Regions from separate parts of the Pseudomonas sp. JV414 genome, predicted to be linked through region 2. Evidence: predicted binding sites of a transcription regulator. Region 2 holds the regulator's gene; the other holds the start of a gene.

Region 1 (14,627 bases), on a different contig from region 2:
CGCCCACCGCTTTCAACAATTCATCGGTACGCTGACCACCCAGTCGCTGGTTCAGCCCGGCCAAATCCTTCACCCGCAACAACAGCAAATAGCCGGAGCTGGCCTGCTCAGGATTGCTCACTCGGGCGTTCAATTGCATTTCGAAATAACGCCGGTTGGCCAGGCCAGTCAGGTTGTCCTGATAGGATTCGGCCCGCAGTTTTTCACTGCGTTCGGCCTGCTCCTGGAACAGCGCCTTGAGCTTCTCGACCATCTGGTTCATCGCCTGCACCACCCGGCGCAGTTCCGGGGTGCGTGGCAGTTCCGGCAGGCTGAGGAATTCGCGGCGAGCAATGGCATGGGATTGCTTGACCATGTAATCCAGCGGCTTCAGTTGCCGGCGCAGCAACAGCGCGCCCAGCACTGCACTCACTGCGCCGCAGATCAGTAACCAGCCGAGGCTGCCCAACGCGCTCTGCCACAACTTGGCCAACGCGAACATCGGATGGCTGACCACCTCGACCCGCGCGGCCTGCTCCCAGCCACGGCTGACAAGGGCGTCGCCACCGGCCGGTTCCAGGCCGATCAGGTTGACGAACCAGTCCGGCACGTTGGTAACTGCCGGGATGCCGCTGCGCTCGACAATCGTCTTGTCGTTGGCCAGATCGACCACACGGATGCTCGCGTAATAACCGCTGTCGAAAATCGAACTGACCAGCAACTCGACCATCGCCGGGTCGTCGATGTTCGGCGTCAGGGACAACGCCAACGCTGTCGCGGCGTCTTGGGCATGGGAGCGCAACTGGTTGACGTACTGGGTACGCGAGCTTTCCAGACTGACCATGAAGCTGCCGGTGAAGGCGACCACCAGGAACAGACAGATAGCGATCAACAGCTGTTTGAACAAAGACATCTGAGCGCGTGCTCCTAGTTAGTCGTCTCGACCGGGAAACCTTCGGCCTGCATTTTCTTCAACACACCCTGCCAGCGGGACAGGCGTTTGGTGTCTCCAACCTTTTTGTTGCCCTTGGCACCCGGCAACCACAACCCTTCGGCATTGAAAGAGTAGACCGGCAGCAAGTCGGTTCGCTGGCTGGCAGGCTTGATCGCGTCGATCAGGCTGTCGAGCACCAAAGGCATGGCCTCGGGGCTCGAGTAATAGGTCAGCACCATGTGCGCACGGTTCAGGCGCAAAGCCTTGACGTAGGTGATGCGCAGCTTGTCACTGGAGACACCGAGATGGCGCAGGCTGAAATACTTGGCGATAGCGTAGTCTTCGCAATCACCGGCGCCTTTCCACAAGGCTTCGATCGGCGTTTCCCAATAATCGACCTCGTGCCACAGGTCGATGTCTTCTTCATAACGCATCTGCTTGTTGAAGAACCGGTTAACCACGTTGAGCTGTTCCAGCTCGCCAATCTGCTTTTGCGTGGCCAGCAACTGCTGCCAGGCATCGATGCGCTGCTGCCCTTCACCCAAAGGTCCGTACAATGCCTGCGCGCGGCGACTGATCAGCGAAAAATCCCAGTCGGCATGCAGCCCGCCCAGCATGACGCCGGCCAGCAGCAGTGCGCAGCCTAGCCAGCGCAAAGTCCGAGGGATCGCGAAACGTACCGCCAATGCGAGGCATCCAGGGTAGGCAGGTGGAAGTCGGGTGATGGTGCAGGTTAGCCCGGTAAAAGACAATGGCACGGTGAGATCACCGTCGGCACGCTAGACTTTAAGGTAATGCGATCCTTTGCCTGTTTGACAACCAGTCAAGCAGTCACTAGTGTCCATTTGGATCCAAGTATTTCAGCCAAACAGGGTGCGTTTGTTGTGACACAGAAGCCCAACCCTCTCAGCAGTATCAAGGTCAATGGACCGATTCCCGCCCACCTGGCACGTTCGGTGATCGAAGAAACCCTACGCGCGGCGATTCTCGACGGTCGCATTCCTTGCGGCATTGCCCTGCGTCAACAAGACCTCGCCGACCTGTTCGGCGTCAGCCGCATGCCGGTGCGCGAAGCCTTGCGCCAGCTCGAAGCGCAATCGCTGCTCAACGTGATCGCCCATAAAGGTGCTGTGGTTGCACCGTTGGTCCAAGGCGACGCGGCAGAAACCTATGAGCTGCGAATTTTGCTGGAGTCCGAAGCCCTGCGTCGGTCGATCCCTCTGCTTGAAGCCGCTGATTTCGAACAGGCAGCGCGCTATATCGACGAGCTGGAAACGGAACACGATTACACCGAGATCGGCCGTCTCAATCGCCTGTTCCACATGGCGCTTTACAACAAGGCTCCCAACCAGCGGTTGCTCAGACTCGTCGAAGACGGGTTGAACGAAGAGGAGCGCTTCCTGCGCTTCAACCTGGAAGCCATGGGCCTGGGCAAACTGTCCCAGGAAGATCACCGAGCGTTATTGCGCGCCGCCGAAGAGCGGGACATCGAGCGCTCGGTGACGTTGCTCGAAAACCACCTCAACCGGGGTGTCGAAGTCATCACGCGCTACCTCGAAAGCGCTGAACCGCAGCGCAGGAAAACCTCGAAGTAATCCGCAACGACAGTCCCGAGCGAGCCCAATAAGCGGCTCGCTTTCGCTTGCCGCGACATTGAGCTGATCCGCACCTGGATTACTCGACGAACAAATCTGCTTACAAATCCCCCTTTCGTTCACACCGGACCGGTGTGCAGCGACTTCCTGCCCCCGCCCCAAAGCTCTTGCCCCCTTAAACCCGACAATTGCACCTATCAGATCATGCAGGGGTGATAGCGACTGCCGTGAATTACGCTCACTCTTGAGCTGCCAACGAATAATGACGGACGACGCATCGCACCACGGAGCAGTCGACGCATCAAGAACCTACGGAAGGAGTCTTGCCACGGGAAAGGAAGAACCGGCGTCATTCCCAGCCAACTTCCACCCCCTCAGATCACATTAACGAACCCAGTAAAAAGTTGCTTTGAGTGAGGCATTCACTCTTTATTTAAATTTTGGCCCATATAAGCTGAAAGGAGCAACTACGCCCAAATAAAACTTAATGCAAAAGTTTTATTGGAACTTGTCGCACCCGAGAAAGTTAAACTTTAAATTAATTAAAAAATGACTTGCCGGGCACTTTATTCGTGTATTAGTTTTTCTCCGCTGCCCACAAACACTGGGCGCCACGTACTACTTAGTGATTACACACCTGAAAAACATCAATTCAATTGAGGCCCCTGTTCGCCAATAAGAAACTTCAAGCAACCGTCACTTATTGATAAACACCACCCTCAACGGTATTCAAGATCACTTATAGGCTCGTTCATGAAACCGACTAAAGATCGTCTCAATCAGAAAAAAGCAGAACTTAGTGCGCACCCGATCTTCTCTGAAATACATTCGTTATCGGTCCTTCAACGTTTCATGGAAACCCATGTGTTTGCGGTGTGGGATTTCATGTCGCTGACCAAGCGCCTGCAACAGGAACTGACCTGCGTTCAACTGCCCTGGCTGCCTCCGCGAGATCCTCAGGCTGCGCGGTTGATCAACGAAATCGTGCTCGGTGAAGAGTCTGATGATCGTCCCGCCCAAGGTCACTACAGCCATTTCGAGTTGTACCTGGATGCGATGCGCGAAGTCGGTGCCAGCACGGCCGCCGTCGAACGCTTCGTGGCGCTGCAAAAAGAAGGCGTGAGCTATGACGTGGCACTGCAAAGCGTGGACGTCGACCCGGCGGCCGCGCAGTTCGTGCGCCACACCTTGCACACCGCGTTGCATGCGCCGGGGCACAGTGTGGCGGCGGCGTTTCTGCATGGCCGCGAGAGTGTGATTCCGCAGATGTTCCAGCGGATTCTCGACGACTGGGGTATCGGCATCGAACAGGCGCCGACCTTCCGTTACTACCTGGAACGGCACATCGAAGTCGATTCCGAAGACCACGGCCCGGCGGCGGAAAGACTCCTCGCCCGCCTGGTCGATGGCGATCCACAGCGCGAAGAAGACGTCTACGCCAGCGCCATTGCCGCCGTGGAAAGCCGCATCGCCCTGTGGGACGGTTTGCGCCTGAGCATGAGCGAACCGGTGGCGGAGGTGAACGCATGAACGCCGCCGACTACCAATCCTTCGCCGATGCCTGGGAGAGCCGCGCGACCATTCGCACCCGTCCCCGGCGCGTACTGGAAAACGACGACAAACTGATCTATCCGCTGAGCCGTCAGCCGCTGGTGCTGAGTGAAACCTTCCTGCGCGAATGCCCGGAACAACGGGACTTTGCCTTGGTGCAGACGCTCTACAAATTCATCAACGACGTGGTGATTTTCGAAACCGAGATCGTCGACAAGACCGCCCGCAGCATCGCCAAGAACCGCTTCAGCGTGGCGTTCCCGTTTGCCTGTCGCTACGACGCCATGACCGTGGTGGTGGACGAGGATTATCACGCGCTGGTGGCCATGGATTTCATGCAGCAAACCGTCGCCATGACCGGTATCACGCCGATCGGGCTGCCGGATGAAATCGAACTGAGCCGTGCCATCCCGGCGGCCGTGGCACTCGCACCGGAACACCTGCGCAGCGCCGTGGAGCTGATCTGCGTGGCCATCGCCGAGAACACCGTGACCGGCGATGTCGCGGCGTTCGCCAAGGACGACACGGTCAAGCAGTCGATCAAGGGCCTGATGGCCGACCACTTGCTCGACGAGGGCCGTCACTCCGGGTTCTGGGCGCGCTTGGTACGTATCTATTGGCACACCGCGAGCGAAGACGATCGCCAGTGCATCGCGCAAATCCTCCCGGTGTTCATCGGTCATTACCTGACCAACGACATCCAGAAGTCCTTCGACTTCCGCTTGATCGACGCCTTGCAGATCAGTGATGTGGCGCGTCGGGCACTCAAGAGCGAAGTGTCGGGGCTGGCCTTCCCGATCAATCGCCATCACCCGCTGGTCGCCAACATCGTGCGGTTTTTCCGCAGCAGTTCGCTGCTCGATTCACCGTGCGTGCAAAGCACCCTGAGCGACTACCTGGTTTAACGAGGAGAACATCATGAGACGTCTCGATATTTTGCTCATTGGGCAAAGCCAGGCCCTGACCGACCTGGCGCTGGAACTCGAACAACACGGTCATTCACTGGCGCGGCTGGCGAATCTGGAGGCGCTGCCGCCAAGCACGTTTGATTTGCTGATCGACGATGCGAGCCTGCCGTTTCAGCACTTCGGCGATGCACCACGCCTGACGCTGCAGCTGGGTATCGGCATACCGGGCGTCTCTGGCCTGCCTGCATTGGACCTGTTGTGCACGTACAACTCGATGCACCCAAGTCGCGTGCCAGTCGCCGAAGAACTGTCCGGTAACGGCCAGGCATTGCGCCTGCGAGGGGTGGCCGAACTGGTCGATCACGTGGCGTTGCTGGTCAGCCGCTTCTCCCGGGATGCCGATTATTTCTTGCAGGCAGAACCGATGGCTTCCGCGCACTTCGAGCAGGTGGAAAATCTGCTGTTTTTAGAGCGTCTGGCCTACGTCCATCAGCTCAACACCACGGCGGAACCATGGCTGCTGCAACTCGGCCAGATCCCGATGATCGAGCGTCTTGAACAGCGCTTCATCCAGTCTGCCGAGCGGCCAGCGCTGAACATCGCCGGCATTTCGCTGAGCTATCGGCAATTGCACGCCCACAGCCGCGCCATCCAGCAGCGTTTGCAACCATTGCTCGATCAGCATCAAGGACCGTTGGTGGTCGGGATCTGCCTGCCAAAATGCAGCGCGTTGTATGCGGGAATTCTGGCGGTCCTGGGCAGCGGCGCGGTGTACTTGCCGCTGGAGCCAAGCCATCCGCTGCAACGTCAGCAGTACATTCTGCAAAACGCCGGGGCGGTGTTGTTGCTGCATGACGGAGAACATCCGCTCAGCGAGACGATGCCGGGGCTGGACATCAGCCGCATCGACATCGGCGATGTGAATCTCGATCAACCCTTGATGCGCCAACGACCTGATCTCGACGCGCCGTGCATGGCGCTCTATACCTCGGGCACCACGGGCCACCCCAAAGGTGTGTTGCTCAGCCAGGCCAACCTCGCGCACTTCACCGCGTGGTACGCCGACTACGTGCAGCTGACCGAACAGAGTCGGGCGTTGCAGTTTTCATCGTTGAGTTTCGACTCATCGCTGATCGATATTTTCCCGACACTGCTTCAGGGCGCCGAGCTGATCGTGCCCAACGAAGACCAACGTCGAGATCCGTTGCAACTGGTCGAGCTGATCCGCCACCAACGACTCAGCCATGCCTTTTTGCCGCCGGCGCTGTTGAGCATCCTGCCGCTGGATCAGTTGCAAATCCTCGATCATGTGATGACCGGTGGTGATGTCTGCGAACCTTATGTGATCGAGCAACTGACCCGCCAAGGCAATCTCTACAACCTCTACGGCCCGACCGAAGCCACGGTGCTGATCACCGCGCGGCAGCTGTGCACCGGCGACAACAACCGGACCCTCGGTGCACCGATTGCCAACAGTCAGGTGCTGATCCTCGATGAGGACTTTCAACCGGTGGCCGAGCAAACCGTCGGTGAGTTGTACATCGTCGGCCCAGGGGTATGTCTGGGTTACCTGAACAACCCGCAGCAGACGGCCGAACGTTATCTGAACCTGAACCTGCCGAACGGCCAGAGCTTGCGCGCGTATCGCACTGGCGACATGGCCAAATGGACCTGCGACGGTATCGAGCTGTGCGGACGGCGAGACAATCAGGTGAAGATTCGCGGCTTTCGGGTCGAGCCGGAAGAGATCGAACGCTGCCTTCGCGACAGTCAGCTGTACCGTCAGGTGGCGGTGGTTATCGATCGTCATCGACGGATTCTGGCCTTTCTCGCGCAGCCTCAGGAAGAGCGACCCGGTGCTGCTCGCGAAGCCTTGAAAGCCCACGCGATGCAGTTTCTGCCGGACTACATGCAGCCGACCGCATGGACCGAACTGGGGAGCATGCCGTTCGCCAGCAATGGCAAGGTCGACCGCAAAGCGCTGCTGGAACTGCCCGTCAACGTGACCGAAAACAGCCAACGGCGTTTGCCAGCCAGCGCTGATGAAGCGCTATTGCTGGAGATCTGGGCCGAACTGCTGGAACTGCCCGCCAGCGATATTTCCACCGATGAAAGCTTCTTCAATCTCGGCGGGCACTCGATCCTGCTGTCGCGCATGTTGCTGCGTTTGCGTGAGGAATTCGGCCGCAGCATCTCGATCAACCGCTTCATCGAGCTGCCGACAATTGCAAAGCTGGCGACCTTGGTCCGCGGCTCCGGGACCGAAGAAGTGCTGAGCGAAAAAGCCCTGGCCGATGCCTTCCGGGAACTGAATATCCATCCGTTGCCGGTCAGCCGAATGGGCGATGTGCACAAGGTGATCGTCACCGGCGCCAACAGCTTTGTCGGTGTTCATATCGTCGAAGCGCTGCTGGCCTGGGGCGCCAGCGAAGTAGCGTGCCTGGTGCGCGATGGCGGCGGGCAATCGGCGGCGCAACGCTTTGCTCAGGCGTTGCGGGAGAACCGTCTGGAGCATCTGGACCTGAGCCGGGTGCGGGTTTACGCGGCGGACATCACTCGTCCGCAACTGGGGCTCAGCGAAGATGTTTACGCACGGCTGGATCGCGAGTTCGGCGCATTGGTGCACAACGCCGCCAACGTCAATCACGTCCTCGATTACGAGTCGTTGGCGCGGGACAACGTCGAGCCGATTTTCGAGTGCCTGCGTTTGTGTGAAGGGCACAGCAAAAAGATCTTCAACTTCGTCTCGACGCTCTCGGCGTCCAGCACGATTTCCGACGATGGCCGGGTCCTGGAATTGCCCGCCGCGCAAACACCGCCGATCTACATCAAGAACGGCTACAACCTGTCCAAATGGGTCGGCGAGCGGATCCTCGAACGAGCGCGGGAGCGTGGGGTGCGGGTCAATCTTTATCGCCCCGGCAACATCAGTTTCAACAGCCTCACCGGTGTCTGCCAGCCTCACAAGAATCGCTTGATGCTGATGCTCAAGGGCTCGATCCAGCTCGGCCAGGTGCCGGAGTTCGCGCTGAATTTCGACCTGATGCCGGTGGATTTCCTCGCCCGTTTCATTGCCTTCCACGCCAGCCGTTACCAAGCCGAAAAAGCGGTGTTCAACCTGCACAACCCCGAGCCCCTGAGCTGGGATTGCTACGTGGCGTCATTTCGCGAGGCTGGTCGGGAGTTCGCCATGGTCAGCGTCGCCGACTGGCAGCAGCAACTGGGTCGCGTCGACAGTGATAACGCGCTGTTTGGCGTGCTGGGCTTCTACCTCAACGGCTTCGAAGAAGACATCGGCGACATCTCGATGATCGGCCATGACAACGCCCAGGCCGGCGTACGGCAGATGGGCGCGCACTACCCGGAAAAATCCCCGGCGCTGCTGCGACGCGGCTGCGATTACCTCAAAGAAATCAACTTCATCTGATTCACCCTAACCCTGCACGGAGCAAAACCATGAATACTCTGCAACCCGATACCCTGATCAAAAACCCTCACGGCTGCCACGTCGTGTCTTCGGTGGAAGTACCGGCCGATGCGACGCAAGTCTGGGCGGTAGTCGGTAACTTTGCCGGCTTCGATCAATTCATTCCGGCGCTGTCGCACATCGAGATGACCGGTGAAGGCGTGTCGTCGCTGCGCAAGAAGTTCTTCAAGGACGGCAACCTGGTGGTCGAGCAACTCAACTCCCGGGACGACCAGGCGCTGAACATGACCTGGACGACGATCTACAACACGCTGGGCGTGGCCAATTTGTGGGCGGCGATGAGTGTTGAATCCTTGGGGGCGAGCAAGTCGCGGGCGACCTGGACCATCATCGCCGAACCGGCCCAGGGCGGTGCAGAGGCACTGCCGGGGTTCAAGGATTTCGTTCAGGGGTTTGCCGATGATGCGATGGGGAATGTGTTGAAGCTGTTTGTGTAAAGCTTCGTTCCAGCGGTGACTGATCTACCGCTATCGCGGGCAAGCCCGCTCCCACATGGTTTGTGTCTTACACACATCCCCTGTGGGAGCGGGCTTGCCCGCGATTGAACGATAACGCGGTTCAACTGACCTTGATCAAATCTTGAAGCTATCAACCAGTTGCTTCAACCGATTGGCCTGCTGGGACAACGCATCGCAATCCTTCAATGTTTCATTGAGGTTGGCCACGCTCTGCTGGTTCAACAGGTTGATCTGGTTGACGTCGACGTTGAGGGTCTCAACCACGGCAGTCTGCTCTTCGGTCGCCGCGGCCACCGATTGGTTCATGCCGTCGATTTCGCCGATGCGCTGAGTCACGCTGACCAGGCGCAGGCCGGCCTGGTTCGCCACTTCGACGCTCTGCTCGCTGGAAACCTGACTGGCATTCATGGTGGTCACCGCTTCGCGAGAACCGATCTGCAGCGAGCTGATCATCTTGTGGATCTCTTCCGCCGATTCCTGAGTGCGATGAGCAAGGTTACGCACCTCGTCCGCCACCACCGCAAAACCACGACCGGCCTCACCGGCACGGGCCGCTTCGATGGCCGCGTTGAGCGCCAGCAAATTGGTCTGCTGGGAGATGCCTTTGATCACATCGAGAATGTGGCCGATGTTGTCGGTGCTCGCGTTCAGGGTTTCGATCTGCGTGCAGGACAGGCTGATCTTCTGCGACAGCTCAGTCATGGCCAGGATGGTTTTTTCCACCACCTGCCGACCGTCATCAGCCTGCTCGCTCGCGCCGCTGGCGTGTTGCGAAGCATCGGCGGCGTTGCGGGCAATTTCCTGGGTGGCGGCGCCCAATTGGTTGATCGCCGCGGCCACGCTATTGGTGCGGGCACTTTGTTCGTCGGAGCCAATGATCGAAGCGTTGGACGATGCCATTACCCGTTGCGACAGATCATGAACCTGACGGGTCGCCGAGGACACTTCGGAAATCGACGCGTGAATCCGCTCCACGAATTGGTTGAATGAACCGCCCAACTCGCCGAACTCATCTTTGCTTTCTACGACCAGGCGACGGGTCAGGTCGCCCTCGCCCTGAGCGATGTCCTGCATCGCACGACCCATCGTGGTCAGCGGACGCATCAGCACGTTGATCAGCAGACTCAGCAGCACTGCAATGGCGGTCACGGCGATAAACATCGCGATCAGCGCCGAGGTGCGGAACTGGCTCAGTGGTGCATAGGCCTTGGCCTTGTCGATCGACAAACCGATGTACCACTCGGCATTCGGCAAACCACTCACCGGCGTGAACGAGAGAATGCGGTCCTGCTTGTTCAGTTCTACTTCCTGGATGCCTTTCCCGATTCGGACGCTGGAACCCGGATAGATGTCTTTCAGGTTCTTCATCACCTGATCCTTGTCCGGGCTGACGATCACCTGACCGTCGGCGCTGACGAGGAACGCGTGACCGATGCCACCGAAGTCCACCGAGTTGATGATCTTCACCAGAGTTTCCAGACTCAGGTCGCCGCCGACGACGCCCAGCAGTTCGCCTTGCTTTTTCACCGGCATGGCGATGGTCACCACCAACCCGCCGACCGATGCCATGTAAGGCGGGGTCAGCATGGTCTTGTCGGCGACCACGGCTTGTTTGTACCAAGGGCGCTGACGCGGATCGTAGCCGTCCGGCATCTTCGCGTCAGGGCGCTGGGTGAACACACCATTGGCCTGCCCGACGTAGGTGAACTGGAAGTTCGAGGTGAGGGCGGGTTGATCGACCAGCCCCGGCAAATCGGCATTGGCGCCTTGATGAGCGACGTTCTGCGCGAGGTTTTCCAGGACCAGCACGCGGCCGCTCATCCAGTTCTGCACGCTGCTGGCGGTCAGCTCGCCGGATTGCTCAACGGAAGACTCGAGGTTTTGTCGGATGGTGTTTCGCTGCAGATAGTCGTTGTACAAAGTGAACAACGCAAAAGCCAGCACCACGACGCCTGAAGCGGCCAGCAGGATTTTATGGCTGAACTTTAGATTCATTTCATGGGACTTCTTATGCAAAAAATGGGGATGCGTTCCGGGTTGCAACATTCCATGTAACAGCGCAGACGGCATTCTGTAGCCGCTCTACTTTGGTGCGCGCATGTCTCACCAAGGCTGTCGGCACGAGTGGGAGAAATCTTAGGGATTTGTACGAAACCCGTCAGATACCCGCCGAACGGCATGCTAGAGCCCCCCGAGTAGCAGTGTTTACTGACGATTGCTCGAACGGCAGTTGCAAATTTTTCGACCCTTGATGACAATGCGACTAATTATCATTTGTGACGTCGGGCTGTCGCGTTCATGTCTTCACCTGAGTTTGCAGTACAGGCGCTTTACAGCAGTCATCACGGTTGGCTCAACACGTGGCTGCGTGCGCGATTGGGCAATGCGGCCGATGCGGCGGATCTGGCTCAGGACACGTTCGTCCGTCTGTTGCAAAGAACCGAACGCCTGGAACTCAAGGCCCCCCGCGCCTTTCTGCGAACCATCGCCCGCGGCCTGGTGATCGACCATTGGCGCCGTGAGGAAATCGAGCGGGCGTACCTGGAAACCATCGCCCATTTGCCCGAGGCCGAAACCCCGAGCGCCGAGGCACGGGCATTGGTGCTCGAATTGCTGGAAAGCATCGCCCGCATGCTTGAAGGCCTGAAGCCGAAAGTGCGTCAGGCATTTCTACTGGCCCAGTGCGAAGGACTTACCCACAAGCAGATCGCCGAACATATGGGATTATCCCTACGCTCAGTGGAACGTTATGTGGCCGATGCGCTGTATCACTGCTACGTGCTGCGGTATGAAGCGTGATGCCTGTGGATAACTCAGCGCTGAACCGCCGTGGCGAGCCCCATCAGCAGGTGGTTAAACAAGCTATCCATTGGTTGCTGCGTCTGCGTAACAACGCGACCAATTCCAGACTACGCCAGCAATGCGACGTTTGGCGCGCGGAACACCGTGAGCATGAACTGGCCTGGCAACGGGTGCAGTCCCTGCAAGCCGAGTTGAGCAGTAATTTGCGCGCGGTGCCTGGCGCTCAAGTCGCTTTCAACACTTTGGAAAACAGTGCAAAGGGACTCGGGCGGCGCCAGGCGTTGAAGCTGTTGTCGGGAGCATTGCTGATGGGTTCGGCGGCGTGGCTGGGCAAGGATGCGGTCGGCTGGCAACAGTGGACCGCCGACTTCGCCACCGCCACGGGTGAGCGACGCAGTTTCCAGTTACCGGATGGCACCCGCCTGGAGCTCAATACCGCCAGCGCAGTGGATCTGGACTACACCGTGCAGCAGCGCCTGATCAAACTGACTCGCGGCGAAATCATCGTGACGTGCGGTGGGGCAAGTGAAGGGGTTTCGTTTGATCGACCGTTGCGAGTGCAAAGCCGTCACGGCGTGTTCGAAAGTGTGGCGGCGCGCTTCATCGTTCGTCAGGACACCGACTGCACGCGGCTGAGCGTCACCAGCGGCACGGTCGCGATCCGTTCGCCACGGGCGGCTGATGGCCTGCCGATTCAGGTGCAGGCCGGGCAGAGTTATCTGATCGATCACAGTCGCGCACAGTTGGCACCGCCTCAAGACATGGATGCCGGCGCTTGGGTCGACGGCCTGATCGTCACCCGCAACATGCGCCTCGGGGATTTCATTAATGAAGTCGGACGTTACCGTCCCGGCTATCTGACCTGCGCGGCGGACATTGCCCACTTGCGGCTGTCCGGGGTTTTCCGCCTCGAAGACACCGACAAACTGCTGGCCATCCTGCCGCACACCCTGCCAGTGCAACTGCGCTATCGCACTCGCTGGTGGGTGACGCTGGAGCGACAGGCCTGAATTATTTTTGGCGGGTTTTCCGAACAAGTCCGGCTTAGTCAGTAAGCACTTCAACTCTGCCTTCAGCGACTTCCTACGGAAACCTACAATGACTGTGCGCGCCATCAGTAAGAACCCTCTCCATTTCGCCGCGGAATCAGGCGTCTTGCGCCACGCCATCCGCGCGGCGCTGTTCTCGACCGCATTGGGTGTCGGCCTGCTGCCGACACTTGGCGTTGCAGCCCAGGGCAGCGAAGCCACTAGCCACCGCTACAACATTGCCGCCGGCCCCTTGAGCGACGTGCTCAACCAATTCGCCCGTCAGGCGGGCATCACGCTGTCGACGACTCCGGCTCAAACCCAGAGCCTCCAGTCGCCGGGATTACAGGGCGACTATTCGGCGGATCAGGCGTTGAGTCATTTGCTCAACGGCACAGGGCTTGTGGCCGTCAGTCAGGATGGCAGCAGCTATGTGCTGCGGCCCGTCGCTGAAACCGAAGCCCTGGCGCTACCCACCACCGACATCAAAGGCTTCGCCCTGGGTAACGCGCTGGGCAGCATGGATGGCTACAACGCAACGCACAGCCAGATCGCCACCAAGACCAGTACCGCGCTGCTGGAAACCTCGCAAAGCGTGTCCGTGGTGACCCGCGAGCAAATGGACGACCAAGGCTCGCAAACCGTGTCCCAGGCGATGCGCTACACCCCGGGCGTGCTGACCAACCCTTACGGCGCGACCCACCGGTATGACTACGTGGCGATGCGCGGTTTCAACGACGGCTCGGTGGATAACATTTATCTCGACGGCCTCAAATCCATGGGCGACAGCGGCACCTACAGCACCATGCAGGTGGACCCGTATTTCCTCGAACGAGTCGATATTCTCAAAGGTCCGTCGTCGGTGCTCTATGGTCGCAGCTCGCCGGGCGGGCTGGTGGCGTTGACCAGCAAGAAACCGTTGTATGAGCCCTATCATCAGGTTCAGGCCACGGTGGGCACCCAAGGCCAGCGCGGCATGGGTTTCGACTTCAGCGGGCCGGTGGATGATGACAAGCGCATTGCCTATCGCCTGACAGGGTTGGCGGATCAGTCCGACACACAGTTCGACCACAATAAGGAAAAGCGCTTCGCCCTGGCGCCGACGGTGAGCATCGATTTCACCGAAGATACCTCGTTGGCGCTGCAAGCCTATCTGCAACACGACCCCGACGGCGGCTATCACGGCGGTGTCCCGGCCGACGGCACGATCCATCAGCGCAATGGCAATCGGATCTCTCCAAACTTCTTCGAAGGCGAGCCGGGCATTGATAGTTTCCAGCGTGATCAACAGTCCTTTGGTTATCAGTTCGAACACCGCTTCAACGACGTCTTCACCGCGCGGCAGAACTTCCGCTATCTAGATTCCAAGGTGAAGATCGATCAGGTTTACGCCTATGGCTGGACCACACCCACCAGTAACGAGTTGAACCGCTATTACACCGGCGGCGACGAAAAGCTCCACGCGTTCATCGTCGATAACATGCTGCAAGCCGAGTTCTTCACCGGCGCGACCAAACACACCGTGCTGATGGGCGCGGACTATCAGCGCCGCAAGACGGTGGTCGACTGGACCAGTGGCGGTCTTGCGCCGATCGATGCGTTCAATCCGGTGTACGGCAATTCGGCCATCGATTTCTACAGCCCGACCAGCTATCTGCGCCGCCTGGAACAGACCGGCGTCTACCTGCAAGACCTGATCGAGATGGATAAGTGGCGCTTCTCTTTGGGCCTTCGTCAGGACTGGGTTGAAACCTCCGATGAAAATCGGCTGGCTGAAGCTGGACGCCCTGTAGGCACGGAGATCAGTGACAAACGCACCAAGCTGACGGGTCGAGCCGGGGCGTTGTACCTGTTCGATAACGGCATCGCGCCGTACATCAGCTAC
Region 2 (14,627 bases):
GAAAAATCAGCGCCAACGACATCAGGATTGCAACCTGAGTCCGTCCGCGGCGATCCTGTTTCAGAGCGTTTCTCAAACTCTTTCGGCGGCCTGCAAAAAGTTGGAAGGCTTCTTGCAGTAGCCGCCCTGCGCCTGTTTCAGGCGTCAAAAGTTTGCTTTAAAGGAACGGGGAAAACCGGTGGATCGCTCTCAGTTAATCAACACTGCACGCACAAACGTTGCCGACCTCAGTCGGGGCAATCTGGGTGTGCCGCTGTTGCTGCTGGTCATGCTGGCCATGATGATGTTGCCGGTGCCGCCGTTCCTGCTGGACGTGTTTTTTACGTTCAACATTGCCTTGTCCATCGTCGTATTGCTGGTCTGCGTGTACGCCTTGCGGCCGTTGGATTTTGCGGTGTTCCCGACCATTCTGCTGGTGGCGACGTTGCTGCGACTGGCGCTGAACGTGGCCTCGACACGGGTGGTGATGCTCCACGGTCAGGACGGCCATGCCGCTGCCGGTAAGGTGATCCAGGCCTTCGGTGAAGTGGTGATCGGCGGTAACTACGTGGTTGGTATCGTGGTTTTCGCGATTTTGATGATCATCAACTTCGTCGTAGTGACCAAGGGTGCGGGGCGGATTTCCGAGGTGAGCGCGCGTTTCACCCTCGATGCAATGCCCGGCAAACAGATGGCGATCGATGCCGACTTGAACGCCGGCCTGATCGATCAGAACCAGGCGAAACTGCGCCGGATGGAAGTGGCCCAGGAAGCCGAGTTCTACGGCTCGATGGACGGTGCCAGCAAATTCGTTCGCGGTGACGCCATCGCCGGCCTGCTGATTCTGTTCATCAACCTGATCGGCGGCATGGCGGTCGGTATCTTCCAGCACGGCATGACCTTTGGCGATGCCGGTCGGGTTTACGCCTTGTTGACCATCGGTGACGGTTTGGTGGCGCAATTGCCATCACTGCTGTTGTCGACTGCCGCTGCGATTATGGTGACCCGTGCTTCCGGTTCGGAAGACATGGGCAAGCAGATCAATCGTCAGATGTTCGCTTCACCGAAAGCCCTGGCCGTGGCTGCTGGCTTGATGGCGGTGATGGGCCTGGTGCCGGGCATGCCGCACTTTTCTTTTCTGAGCATGGCAGCCCTGGCGGCTGGCGGCGCTTACCTGTTCTGGAAGAAGCAGAACGTGGTCAAGGTTCAGGCCCTGCAAGAGGTCAAGCGTCAACAGGAATTGCTGCCATCGCCGGCCCGCGCCCAGGAAACCAAGGAGCTCGGATGGGACGACGTGACCCCGATCGACATGATCGGCCTGGAAGTCGGCTACCGCCTGATCCCGCTGGTGGATCGCAATCAGGGGGGGCAGTTGCTGGCACGGATCAAGGGTGTGCGTAAAAAGCTCTCCCAGGACCTGGGTTTCTTGATGCCGACTGTGCATATCCGTGACAACCTCGACCTGGCGCCAAGCGCCTACCGCCTGACCCTGATGGGCGTGATCCTGGCCGAGGCCGAGATTTACCCGGACCGCGAACTGGCGATCAACCCGGGGCAGGTCTACGGCACGCTCAACGGCATTACCGCCAAAGATCCGGCTTTTGGTCTGGAGGCGGTCTGGATCGAAATCAGCCAGCGTGCCCAGGCGCAATCCCTCGGTTACACCGTGGTCGATGCCAGTACGGTAGTGGCAACCCACTTGAACCAGATTTTGTACAAACACTCCAGCGAGCTGATTGGCCACGAAGAAGTCCAGCAACTCATGCAATTGCTGGCCAAAAGCTCACCGAAACTGGCCGAAGAGCTGGTGCCGGGGGTGGTTTCTCTGTCGCAGTTGCTCAAGGTCTTGCAGGCATTGCTGGCTGAACAGGTGCCGGTACGGGACATTCGCAGCATCGCCGAAGCCATCGCGAACAACGCCGCCAAGAGTCAAGATACTGCCGCTTTGGTGGCCGCGGTGCGCGTCGGCGTATCCCGTGCAATCGTGCAAAGCATTGTAGGCACTGAGTCGGAGCTGCCTGTGATCACCTTGGAGCCAAGGTTGGAACAAATATTGCTCAATAGTCTTCAGAAGGCAGGACAAGGCTCGGAAGAGGGCGTTCTGCTGGAGCCAAGCATGGCAGAGAAACTGCAACGCTCGTTGATCGAAGCGGCGCAGCGTCAGGAAATGCAAGGTCAACCGGTGATTCTGCTGGTGGCCGGTCCGGTTCGCGCGATGCTCTCGCGATTCGGCCGACTGGCAGTCCCGGGTTTGCATGTGTTGGCTTACCAGGAAATCCCTGACAACAAGCAAGTGACCATCGTTGCGACAGTAGGGCCCAACGGCTGAGGTAGTGGTTTATGCAAGTTAAGCGTTTTTTCGCCGCCGATATGCGTCAGGCCATGAAACTGGTTCGTGATGAGCTGGGCGCAGATGCCGCCATCATTGGCAATCGCCGGATCGCCGGCGGTGTCGAGCTGACGGCTGCCCTGGATTACAAATTGTCGGCGCTGGCCCCGCGTGTTCCGAACATGGAACTCGAGGACGAGCTGCGCAAGACCCAGTCGCGGATCGTCACCGCCCAGGCCGAACTGAGTCTGCGTGGCGATGGCGAGAGCGACAAGAGCACCAATCGACAGTTGTTCGCCGGCCTGCCGTTGACCGCCGCCGAGCCGCTGATTGAATCGACACTGGCCGAGCCTCGGCGCTCGGCACCTGCGCCTGCCGCAGCGACCGGCGTCGATCCGCGTGCGTTCGACTCGATGCGTTTCGAGCTCAACAGCCTGCGTGAACTGATGGAAGTGCAACTTGGCTCGCTGGCCTGGAATCAGCTACAAGGCAGCCGTCCGGCCCAGGCCAACCTCTGGCGCCGCTTGCAACGCATCGGCCTGTCCGGCCCGTTGTCGCGCGATCTGCTGGCGCTGATTACTGACATTGAAGAACCCCGTCAGGCCTGGCGCATGTTGCTCGCGCACCTGGCGCGGATGATCGCCACCCCGGAAGTCGAGCCCTTGGAAGAGGGCGGTGTGATTGCCATGGTCGGCCCGGCCGGCATGGGCAAGACCACCACGCTGGCCAAGCTGGCGGCCCGTTACGTGCTCAAGTACGGCGCGCAGAACATCGCGCTGGTGAGCATGGACAGCTACCGCATCGGCGCTCAGGAACAGCTCAAGACCCTGGGCCGCATCCTCAACGTGTCGGTCACCCACGTCGACCCAGGTCAATCCCTGGTGCAGGCGCTGGAGCCCTTGCTGCGCAAACGCGTGGTGCTGATCGATACCGCCGGCCTGCAGGCCAGCGATCCGGCACTGCGCATGCAGCTCGAAAGCCTGGCCGGACGCGGCATCAAATCAAAAAATTATCTGGTCTTGGCAACCACCAGCCAGAAACAGGTTCTAACCGCCGCTTACCACAGTTACAAACGTTGCGGCCTTGCCGGCTGCATCCTGACTAAACTGGATGAAACGGCAAGCTTGGGTGAGGTGTTGAGCCTGGCCATCAGTCATGAATTGCCGGTGGCTTACCTGACCGATGGCCCGCGGATTCCGGATGATTTACATCTGCCGCGTCGTCATCAGTTGGTCAGCCGCGCCGTTAGCGTGCAAATGCAGGAAGAACCCAGCGAAGAAGCCATGGCTGATATGTTCGCTGATATTTACCACAGCCCGACCAAGCAGGTTGGCTGAGGTATTAATGAACATTTTTTGTACCTACATCGATGGTCGGCCATGCATTGTTCAGTCGCTGAACGCGCAGCCAGTAATGTGGCCTCCGTCTATGCAAGACAAGGTAAAGAAATAACATGGGCAGCATGCATCCCGTACAGGTGATCGCGGTGACCGGCGGCAAAGGTGGCGTCGGGAAGACTAACGTGTCAGTGAACTTGTCCCTGGCTCTAGCTGAACTCGGCCGGCGCGTCATGCTGCTGGATGCCGATCTGGGGCTGGCGAACGTCGACGTCCTGCTGGGGCTGACACCCAAACGTACCCTGGCCGACGTGATCGAAGGCCGCTGTGAGCTGCGCGACGTACTGTTGCAAGGGCCCGGCGGTATCCGCATCGTCCCGGCCGCATCCGGCACCCAGAGCATGGTTCATCTGAGCCCGGCCCAGCATGCCGGCCTGATCCAGGCCTTCAGCGACATCGGCGACAACCTCGACGTATTGGTGATCGACACCGCTGCGGGCATTGGTGACTCGGTAGTCAGTTTCGTCCGCGCAGCGCAAGAAGTCTTGCTGGTGGTGTGTGACGAGCCGACCTCGATCACCGACGCCTACGCACTGATCAAACTGCTGAATCGCGACTACGGCATGAATCGTTTCCGCGTCCTGGCCAACATGGCGCAAAGCCCGCAGGAAGGCCGTAACCTGTTCGCCAAGTTGACCAAGGTCACGGATCGTTTCCTCGACGTCGCCTTGCAATATGTCGGTGCGGTGCCTTACGACGAAAGCGTGCGCAAGGCCGTGCAGAAACAGCGTGCCGTCTACGAAGCCTTCCCGCGTTCCAAGTGCGCCCTGGCGTTCAAGGCCATTGCGCAGAAGGTCGATACCTGGCCACTGCCGGCCAACCCACGCGGGCACCTGGAGTTTTTCGTCGAACGCCTCGTGCAACAAACGGCAGGACCCGTCCTATGACAGCCAGTGGCTACAACCTCTACAAGAAGTCGGCACGTGACGCGCAGTACGAGCTGATCGAGCGTTACGCGCCACTGGTCAAACGCATTGCCTACCACTTGCTGGCGCGTTTGCCGGCCAGTGTCCAGGTCGAAGACCTGATCCAGGCCGGGATGATCGGCCTGCTTGAAGTATCAACCAAATACGACGCCAGCAAAGGCGCGAGTTTCGAGACGTACGCGGGCATTCGAATCCGCGGCGCGATGCTCGATGAAGTGCGCAAGGGGGACTGGGCGCCACGTTCGGTTCACCGCAATACCCGCATGGTCAGCGACGCGATTCGCTCGATTGAAGCTAAAACCGGTCGTGACGCTAAAGATCATGAGGTTGCGGCCGAACTCCAATTGAGTCTCGACGATTATTACGGGATTTTGAACGACACCCTCGGTAGCCGCTTATTCAGTTTCGACGATCTGTTGCAGGACGGCGAACACGAAGGGCTGCATGAGGATGGCGCCAGTGCTCATCTCGAGCCGTCACGCGATCTGGAAGATGAACGCTTCCAGGCGGCGCTGGCGGACGCGATTGCCAATTTGCCGGAGCGTGAGCGACTGGTGTTGGCGCTGTACTACGACGAAGAGTTGAATCTCAAGGAAATCGGTGAGGTCCTGGGGGTCAGCGAATCGCGGGTCAGCCAGTTACACAGCCAGTGCGCGGCCCGTTTGCGGGGGCGTTTGGGGGAGTGGCGAGCGCGCTGAAGGCAGTGTGGGGACACTGCGAATGGAGCTGGTGTGGTGTTGAACTGCATCGGTCTCGATCTGTTGTGCTCCAGACAGTCATTGAGTGCTTTGCCGGATTGATTGAAATGGCGCGTCCAGGTGCTGGGCGCGTTTAAGACTGCTTGGAGGTCGAATTGGACAAGAACATGAAAATCCTCATCGTTGATGACTTCTCAACGATGCGGCGGATCATAAAAAACCTGTTGCGTGACCTTGGGTTCACCAACACGGTCGAGGCTGACGATGGCACCACTGCCATCCCGGTTCTCAACAGTGGGAGCATCGACTTTCTGGTAACGGACTGGAACATGCCTGGCATGACCGGTATCGATCTGCTGCGTCACGTGCGCGCCGATGAAAAGCTCAAGCACCTGCCGGTGCTGATGGTGACCGCTGAAGCCAAGCGCGAGCAAATCATCGAAGCGGCCCAGGCCGGTGTTAATGGCTATGTGGTCAAACCCTTCACAGCCCAGGCGTTGAAAGAAAAAATCGAGAAGATTTTCGAACGCATCGGTTGATGTACTGCGCCACGGGGGAGCTATGGAGCATAAAGAATCTTCACAGGGCGATTTCGAGTCGACCCTGAAAAAACACGCGGTCGAACTGGTCGAGAGCCTTGAAAAAGGCAGGTTCGGCGACGCTGTGCAACTGATCCATGAGCTCAACCAGACCCGTGACCGCGGCCTGTACCAGGAAGTAGGCAAGCTCACCCGCGAGCTGCATAGCGCGATCGTCAATTTCCAGATTGACCCGCACATGCCGCAAGCCGAGGAAGTGTCTCAGATCACGGATGCCACCGAGCGCCTGGGTTATGTGGTCAAGCTGACCGAGGCCGCGGCGAACCGCACCATGGATCTGGTGGAAAACGCCACGCCGCTGATCAACAGCCTGAGCGACGAAGCTCAGACGCTGAGCACGGATTGGGGACGGTTCATGCGTCGCGAAGTCGGGGCTGAAGAGTTCCGCGAACTGGCCAGGCGCGTCGACGGTTTCCTGACACGCAGCAGCGAAGATAACCGCGTCGTGTCGAGCAATCTCAACGACATTCTGCTGGCCCAGGATTACCAGGACCTCACCGGTCAGGTGATCAAACGCGTGACCCAGTTGGTCACCGAAGTTGAAAGCAATCTGCTCAAGCTCGTGCTCATGGCCAGCCAGGTAGACCGCTTTGCGGGTATCGAACATGACCGTGATGCGATGCTGGCTGAAAAAGATCCACAAAAACATCTCTCTCAGGGTGAAGGTCCGCAGATTCATGCCGATAAAAGAGAAGACGTTGTGTCCGGTCAGGACGATGTGGACGATTTGTTATCCAGCCTAGGATTTTAGAGTTTTAGCATTTTAGGTTTTTTAGGTTTTTAGACCTCAGGAGCACCCCCTTAATGAGCTTCGGCGCCGATGAAGAGATCCTTCAGGATTTCCTGGTTGAGGCCGGCGAGATTCTAGAGCAACTGTCCGAACAGCTGGTCGAGCTTGAAAGCCGACCGGATGATGCGGATTTGCTCAATGCAATTTTTCGCGGTTTTCACACTGTAAAAGGGGGCGCCGGCTTCCTCCAGCTCAACGAGTTGGTGGAGTGCTGTCACATCGCCGAGAACGTGTTCGACATCCTGCGCAAGGGTGAACGACGCGTCGACTCGGAACTGATGGACGTGGTTCTCGAAGCACTGGACGCGGTGAACAGCATGTTCAGCGAAGTCCGCGAACGCGGCCCGATCACGGCTGCCACTCCAGAATTGCTTGCAGCGTTGGCCCGTCTGGCCGAGCCGCAAACCGCCGATGAATCGGCACCGGTCGCCGAGGTAGTGGAAGAACCTGCCGCTGAAGAATCGGGCGACATCACGGATAACGAATTTGAACAGCTGCTGGACTCGCTGAACGCCGTCAAGGCTCAAGCCGAGGCTCCAGCGGCTGCGCCAGTGCCGACCAGCGATGCCTCGGCCAGCGATGAAATCACCGATGCCGAGTTCGAGTCGTTGCTCGATCAACTGCACGGCAAAGGCCAGTTCGCCGTCGATGCGGTGGCTGCGCCAGCCGCACCGGCTGCCCCGAAAGCGGCAGGCGACAGCTCCGACATCACCGACGACGAGTTCGAAGCACTGCTCGATCAGCTGCACGGCAAGGGCAACTTTGCCGTCGATGCGCTGGAGTCGGCGATTGCCGCCGTACCAGCTCCGGCTGCGCCAACCGCTAAAGCGGCCGGCGGCGATCTGATCTCGGACCACGAATTCGAATCACTGCTCGACGAATTGCATGGTAAAGGCAAGTTCACCGAGGTTGGCACTGGCGCAGTGGTTTCTGCTCCTGTCGCCAAGGCGCCGGCACCAGCTGCGAAACCTGTGACCAAAGCGCCCGAGCCAAAAGCCGAAGTGCCGAAATCGGCCGCCGCTGCTGCACCGGCCCCGGCCCGTGCCCCGTCTGCGCCACCACCAGAAAAACCGGCCAGCGAAGCCGAGACCACCGTGCGGGTCGATACCGCGCGTCTCGACGAAATCATGAACATGGTCGGCGAGCTGGTATTGGTGCGTAATCGCCTGGTCCGTCTGGGCCTCAACAGCGGCGACGAAGCCATGTCCAAGGCCGTGTCGAACCTCGACGTGGTCACGGCCGACCTGCAAACCGCGGTCATGAAGACCCGGATGCAGCCGATCAAGAAAGTCTTCGGGCGCTTCCCGCGTCTGGTTCGTGACCTGGCTCGCCAGCTCAAGAAAGAGATCAACCTGGAGCTGGTCGGCGAAGAAACCGACCTCGACAAGAACCTCGTCGAGGCCCTGGCCGACCCGCTGGTCCACTTGGTGCGCAACTCGGTCGACCACGGTATCGAAGAGCCAGCTGAGCGCGAAGCGATGGGTAAACCTCGCAGCGGCAAGGTGATCCTGTCCGCGGAACAGGAAGGCGACCACATCCTGCTGTCCATCTCCGATGATGGCAAAGGCATGGACGCTGATGTTCTGCGCGGTATCGCCGTGAAGAAAGGCCTGATGGACAAGGATGCGGCGGACCGTCTCAGCGAGTCGGATTGCTTCAACCTGATCTTCGCTCCGGGTTTCTCGACCAAAACCGAAATTTCCGACGTCTCCGGGCGCGGAGTGGGCATGGACGTGGTGAAAACCAAGATCGCCCAGCTCAACGGTACCATCAATATCTACTCGACCAAGGGCAAGGGCTCGAAGATCGTCATCAAGGTCCCGTTGACCCTGGCGATCATGCCGACGCTGATGGTCATGCTCGGCAACCAGGCGTTCGCGTTCCCGCTGGTGAACGTCAACGAGATCTTCCACCTCGACCTGTCGCGCACCAACGTGGTGGACGGCCAGGAAGTGGTGATCGTGCGGGACAAGGCGCTGCCTCTGTTCTACCTCAAGCGCTGGCTGGTCAGCTCCGCCGCTCACGAAGAGCAGCGCGAAGGCCATGTGGTGATCCTTTCGGTGGGCACTCAGCGGATCGGCTTCGTCGTCGACCAACTGGTGGGCCAGGAAGAAGTGGTCATCAAGCCATTGGGCAAAATGCTCCAGGGAACCCCCGGCATGTCCGGCGCCACCATCACCGGTGACGGCCGCATTGCGCTGATTCTCGATGTTCCGAGCATGCTCAAGCGTTACGCCGCACGGCGTATTTGATTCTGGGGGAGCGGGGCGACTGAGCCTCGCCCCGTCTAACGGAGTGTTTATGGCAGTCAAAGTCCTGGTGGTGGACGATTCGGGGTTTTTCCGCCGCCGCGTCTCGGAAATTCTTTCAGCGGATTCGAATATCCAGGTCGTCGGTACGGCGACCAACGGCAAAGAGGCGATCGATCAGGCGCTGGCCCTCAAGCCAGACGTGATCACCATGGACTACGAGATGCCGATGATGGATGGCATCACCGCAGTGCGGCACATCATGCAGCGCTGCCCGACCCCGGTGTTGATGTTCTCCTCGCTGACTCACGAAGGCGCGCGGGTCACCCTCGATGCGCTGGACGCCGGTGCGGTGGACTTCCTGCCGAAGAATTTCGAAGACATCTCCCGTAACCCGGAGAAGGTCAAGCAACTGCTGTGCGAGAAGATTCTCAGCATCTCGCGCAGTAATCGTCGCGCCAGCACTTACAGCGCCCCGGCCCCGGTGGCTGCGCCAGCCCCGACGCCTGCGCCTTCGAGCGTCAACAGCTACGGTAGCAGCGCGCCTGCGCGTCCGGCACCGGCACCGATTCCGGCTCCGGCTCGCACCCATGCAGCGACTCCATCGTCGCCAGCGCCGAAACGCAAAGCCTACAAACTGGTTGCCATCGGTACGTCCACTGGTGGCCCGGTTGCCCTGCAACGGGTTCTGACGCAGTTGCCGGGCAACTTCCCGGCACCGATCGTGTTGATCCAGCACATGCCGGCAGCCTTCACCAAGGCTTTCGCCGAGCGTCTGGACAAACTGTGCCGCATCAGCGTCAAGGAAGCCGAGGATGGCGACATCCTGCGTCCGGGCCTGGCGCTGTTGGCTCCGGGTGGCAAGCAAATGATGATCGACGGCCGTGGCGCGGTGAAAATCCTGCCGGGCGACGAGCGTTTGAACTACAAACCGTGCGTGGACATCACCTTCGGTTCCGCAGCCAAATCCTACGGCGACAAAGTTCTGGCGGTGGTACTCACCGGCATGGGCGCGGACGGTCGCGAAGGCGCACGTCTGCTCAAGCAGGGCGGCAGTGCGATCTGGGCTCAGGATGAAGCCAGCTGCGTGATCTACGGCATGCCGATGGCCATCGTCAAAGCTGAACTCGCGGACGCGGTGTACAGCCTGGACGATATCGGCCGTCACCTGGTCGAGGCGTGTATCTGATGGATGTATTAAGCCTTATCGGGATCATCATGGCGTTCGTCGCCATTATTGGCGGCAACTACCTTGAAGGCGGTCATCTCGGTGCGCTGGCCAACGGCCCGGCAGCGTTGATCGTACTCGGTGGGACCATTGGTGCTTCGCTACTGCAATCGCCGATGAGCGCCTTCAAGCGCGCCATGCAGATTCTCGCCTGGATCCTGTTTCCACCGCGCGTGGACTTGGCCGGCGGCATCGATCGCGTAGTGAATTGGAGCCTGACCGCACGCAAGGAAGGTTTGCTCGGTCTGGAAGGGGTGGCCGACGCCGAACCCGACAGCTACTCACGCAAAGGTCTGCAACTGCTGGTGGACGGCGCCGAGCCGGAAGCGATTCGCAGCATTCTGGAAGTGGATTTCTACACCCAGGAAAGCCGCGACATCGAAGCCGCCAAAGTCTTTGAAAGCATGGGTGGCTACGCGCCGACCATCGGCATCATCGGTGCGGTGATGGGCCTGATCCACGTCATGGGCAACCTGGCCGATCCGTCGCAACTGGGCAGCGGTATTGCCGTCGCCTTTGTCGCCACCATCTATGGCGTGGCCAGTGCCAACCTGATGTTGCTGCCGATTGCCGCCAAGCTCAAATCCATCGCGTTGCGACAGTCGCGTTATCGCGAGATGTTGCTGGAAGGGATCTTGTCGATCGCCGAAGGTGAAAACCCTCGCTCCATTGAGTTGAAGCTTCAGGGCTTCATGGATTAAGGGAATAACCTCATGGCTCGTCGTCGGCAACCTGAAGAACACGTAAACCATGAACGCTGGCTCGTTTCCTACGCCGACTTCATCACGTTGCTGTTCGCTTTCTTCGTGGTGATGTACTCGATTTCTTCGATCAACGAAGGCAAGTACAAGATCATTTCCGAGGCGTTGATCGGGGTATTTACTGACTCCGATCGAGCCCTCAAGCCGATTCCTATCGGCGAAGAGCGACCGAAGACCGTGACTCCGGCCAAGCCGCTGGTCAAGGACAGCGAGCAGGTCGATGCCGGTATCGCCGGGGCCAGCGATCCGCTCAAAAGTATTGCCGATGACATCAGCGCGGCGTTCGGCGACTTGATCAGCTCCAACCAGATGACCGTGCGCGGCAATGAGTTGTGGGTCGAGATCGAACTCAATTCCAGCCTGTTGTTCGGCAGTGGCGACGCCATGCCCAGCGACATCGCGTTCAACATCATCGACAAGGTTGCCGCGATCCTCAGGCCGTTCGACAACCCGATCCACGTCGAAGGCTTCACCGACGATCAGCCGATTCGTACCGCGCAATACCCGACCAACTGGGAGCTGTCCTCGGCCCGTTCGGCAAGCATTGTGCGCATGCTGGCGATGCAGGGTGTGAATCCCGGTCGTCTGGCGTCGGTGGGTTACGGCGAGTTCCAGCCGGTGGCCAACAACGCCACCGCCGAAGGCCGGGCGCGTAACCGTCGGGTGGTGTTGGTGGTTTCACGAAATCTCGATGTACGCCGCAGCCTCACCGGTACCGGAACGGCTCATGCACAACCGGATGCCGCGTTGAAGCGGGCTGGCACACAAACTGCACCTACCCCGGTCAAGTCGCCGGGACGAGAGAGCGCCGTCAATTCTCCGTCACCCGCATTAATACGTTGAGCTATTTCTCGGTCGACCTTTTCGACCGGGAGGAACAATCCGAATGAGAGTCTGGGCAGTCGCCAATCAAAAGGGTGGTGTCGGTAAAACCACTTCCTCCATCGCTTTAGCCGGTTTGCTGGCTGAGGCGGGCAAGCGCGTGGTTGTGGTCGATCTCGACCCCCACGGCTCCATGACCAGCTACTTCGGTTACGACCCCGACAGCCTGGAACACAGCAGTTACGACCTGTTCCTGCACAAGGGCATTGTGCCCCAAGGCTTGCCCGGTCAGTTGCTGATGCCCACCAGTGACGAGCGCATTTCCCTGTTGCCATCGAGCACCGCGCTGGCAACCCTTGAGCGCCAGTCGCCGGGCCAGAGTGGTTTGGGCCTGGTGATCGCCAAGAGCCTGGCGCAACTTTGGCAGGACTTCGATTACGCGGTGATCGACAGCCCGCCGTTGCTCGGCGTGTTGATGGTCAATGCCTTGGCGGCCAGTCAGCAGTTGGTGATCCCGGTGCAGACCGAGCATCTGGCCGTCAAAGGCCTGGAACGCATGGTCAACACCCTGGCGATGATCAACCGCTCGCGCAAACAGGCGCTGCCGTTCAGCATCGTGCCGACCCTTTTCGACCGTCGTACCCAGGCGTCCCTCGGCACCCTTCGCGTGCTGCGCGACAAGTACCCGGAAGAAATCTGGCAAGGCTACATCCCGATCGATACCCGCTTGCGTGACGCGAGCCGGGCAGGGCTGACGCCTTCGCAATTCGACGGCAAGAGCCGTGGCGTTCTCGCTTACCGTGCACTGCTCAAACATCTGATGGCGGCGCAACTTGTTCCGCAGGTGGCGTGAGATGAACTCAATCCCTGTAGGAGCTGCCGCAGGCTGCGATCTTTTGATCCTGCTTTTTGGCGTCCTTGAAAAGATCAAGATCAAAAGATCGCAGCCTGCGGCAGCTCCTACGATGGTGTGCGCATGACTCGGCCGGTGAAGATCACCTCGCGTCCGCAACTGGCCCTCCAGTCTTATCTGGACAGCTTGCTGCAAGACGCGACCGAAGAGTTGCTGCCAGAAGTCGAGGCGCTGCCCGAGGTTATCGAGGTTATCGAGGTTGAGGCCGCGCTGGATGAGTTCCAGGCCGCCGTGCTTGAAGAACAGGCCCGTGATGCGCAGAAACCGGCCGTAGCTGCTGCACCCATCGTTGCGCCAGTGGTGAAAGCACCGGTGGTTGTTATCGAAGCACCGGCACCGATTCTGGCGCCCGTGTCGACGATTGCACCACTGCTGCAAGCATTGGTGCCGCCGTTGGTCGAAGTTCATCTGCCGCCAAGCAACACGCCGCCACCGGTGGAAACCGACGGTCGTCCGTCGTGGGCTGCCGAGCCGTTTGAGTGCTTGTTGTTCGACGTCGCCGGGTTGACCCTGGCGGTGCCGCTGGTGTGCCTGGGCTCGATTTATTCTCTGGCCGGTCACGAGCTGACACCGTTGTTCGGTCAGCCGGAATGGTTCCTCGGGATCCTGCCGAGCCAGGCCGGAAACCTGAAAGTGCTGGATACCGCGCGCTGGGTCATGCCGGACCGCTACCGCGATGATTTCCGCCAGGGCCTGCAATACGTTATTTCGGTTCAGGGCTACGAGTGGGGGCTGGCGGTGCATCAAGTCAGCCGCTCGTTGCGCCTGGACCCGAACGAAATCAAATGGAGAAGCCATCGAGGTCAGCGGCCATGGCTCGCCGGCACGGTAATTGAGCACATGTGTGCGCTGCTGGACGTTTCCGCCTTGGCCGAGTTGATCGCCAGCGGCGGGGTAAAGCACATGGGCGGCATCAAGCCGCTACACAAACCGACATAGCTGCCGACATAACAAATATGCGACGGCATTGTTGAATGCCGCCAACAGAACACACACCGCCAGAAGCGGTTTTTCGAGGGGTCAGGGTATGAGTAATCAAGCGACGAATGCAAAAGGTTCTGAAGATCCGATCCTGCAATGGGTAACCTTCAAGCTGGACAACGAAACCTACGGCATCAACGTGATGCGCGTTCAGGAAGTCCTGCGCTACACCGAAATCGCCCCGGTCCCGGGTGCTCCGAGCTACGTGCTGGGCATCATCAACCTGCGCGGTAACGTGGTCACCGTGATCGACACCCGTCAGCGCTTCGGCCTGATGAATGCCGAGATCAGCGATAACACCCGCATCGTCATCATCGAAGCCGACAAGCAAGTGGTCGGGATCATGGTCGACAGCGTGGCTGAAGTGGTTTACCTGCGTCAGTCGGAAATCGAGACCGCGCCGAACGTCGGTAACGAAGAGTCCGCCAAGTTCATTCAAGGTGTGTGCAACAAGAACAACGAACTGCTGATCCTGGTCGAACTGGACAAGATGATGAGCGAAGAAGAATGGTCGGAACTGGAGAGTATCTGATTGATTCTTGAGGTGGCTGTCATTGTCCTGTTCCTCTTCTGGGCAGGCACGCTGGCGATGTTCCTGGCGTACATCCGCGCTCAGCGGCAGATCGCCGCGCAACAGGCCGAGGGCGATGCGCTGCGCGATCAGCGCATCAAGGACCTGGCCAAACGCGTCGACGACTACCAGAACGGCAACGTGCGCATGGGTGAAGACCTGCACGAACTGCGCGCCGTCGTCGGCCCGTTGCCGGACAAACTGGCTCAGTTGGAGCAACGTGATCCGTCGAGTCTTTCATTCGCTCAGGCAGCACGCCTGGTGGGGATGGGGGCCAGCGTCGATGAACTGACTCAGTCTTGCGGGTTGACCCAGGCTGAGGCGGAGTTGATGAGTAAGTTGCACAAGAACTGAAAAGATCAAAAGATCGCAGCCTCGTTGCAC

Evidence for each region. Region 2 encodes FliA, which starts transcription of late flagellar genes. Its sites were predicted from a motif close to CTAAAGTTTNNNNNNNNNNNGCCGNTAA; they were not measured.
Region 1: F6R97_RS13765 (methyl-accepting chemotaxis protein) is a predicted target of FliA. The motif match lies at 11,025-11,052, and genes of this name have one in related genera.

The regions. Positions count from the first base shown of each region.
Region 1 is NZ_VYKC01000010.1:8,998-23,624, forward strand. It holds gene lapD (cyclic di-GMP receptor LapD) at 1-892, opposite strand, end outside; gene lapG (cysteine protease LapG) at 907-1,599, opposite strand; gene F6R97_RS13740 (GntR family transcriptional regulator) at 1,798-2,508, shown strand; gene F6R97_RS13745 (DUF3050 domain-containing protein) at 3,262-4,038, shown strand; gene F6R97_RS13750 (diiron oxygenase) at 4,035-4,964, shown strand; gene F6R97_RS13755 (non-ribosomal peptide synthetase) at 4,978-8,394, shown strand; gene F6R97_RS13760 (SRPBCC family protein) at 8,424-8,891, shown strand; gene F6R97_RS13765 (methyl-accepting chemotaxis protein) at 9,027-10,907, opposite strand; gene F6R97_RS13770 (sigma-70 family RNA polymerase sigma factor) at 11,211-11,711, shown strand; gene F6R97_RS13775 (FecR domain-containing protein) at 11,711-12,724, shown strand; gene F6R97_RS13780 (TonB-dependent siderophore receptor) at 12,813-14,627, shown strand, end outside.
Region 2 is NZ_VYKC01000022.1:42,884-57,510, forward strand. It holds gene F6R97_RS24125 (hypothetical protein) at 1-38, shown strand, start outside; gene flhA (flagellar biosynthesis protein FlhA) at 179-2,308, shown strand; gene flhF (flagellar biosynthesis protein FlhF) at 2,320-3,645, shown strand; gene fleN (flagellar synthesis regulator FleN) at 3,762-4,592, shown strand; gene fliA (RNA polymerase sigma factor FliA) at 4,589-5,329, shown strand; gene F6R97_RS24150 (chemotaxis response regulator CheY) at 5,497-5,868, shown strand; gene F6R97_RS24155 (protein phosphatase CheZ) at 5,891-6,679, shown strand; gene F6R97_RS24160 (chemotaxis protein CheA) at 6,733-8,970, shown strand; gene F6R97_RS24165 (chemotaxis response regulator protein-glutamate methylesterase) at 9,020-10,156, shown strand; gene F6R97_RS24170 (flagellar motor protein) at 10,156-10,896, shown strand; gene motD (flagellar motor protein MotD) at 10,909-11,799, shown strand; gene F6R97_RS24180 (ParA family protein) at 11,843-12,631, shown strand; gene F6R97_RS24185 (CheW domain-containing protein) at 12,755-13,630, shown strand; gene F6R97_RS24190 (chemotaxis protein CheW) at 13,719-14,204, shown strand; gene F6R97_RS24195 (DUF2802 domain-containing protein) at 14,205-14,597, shown strand.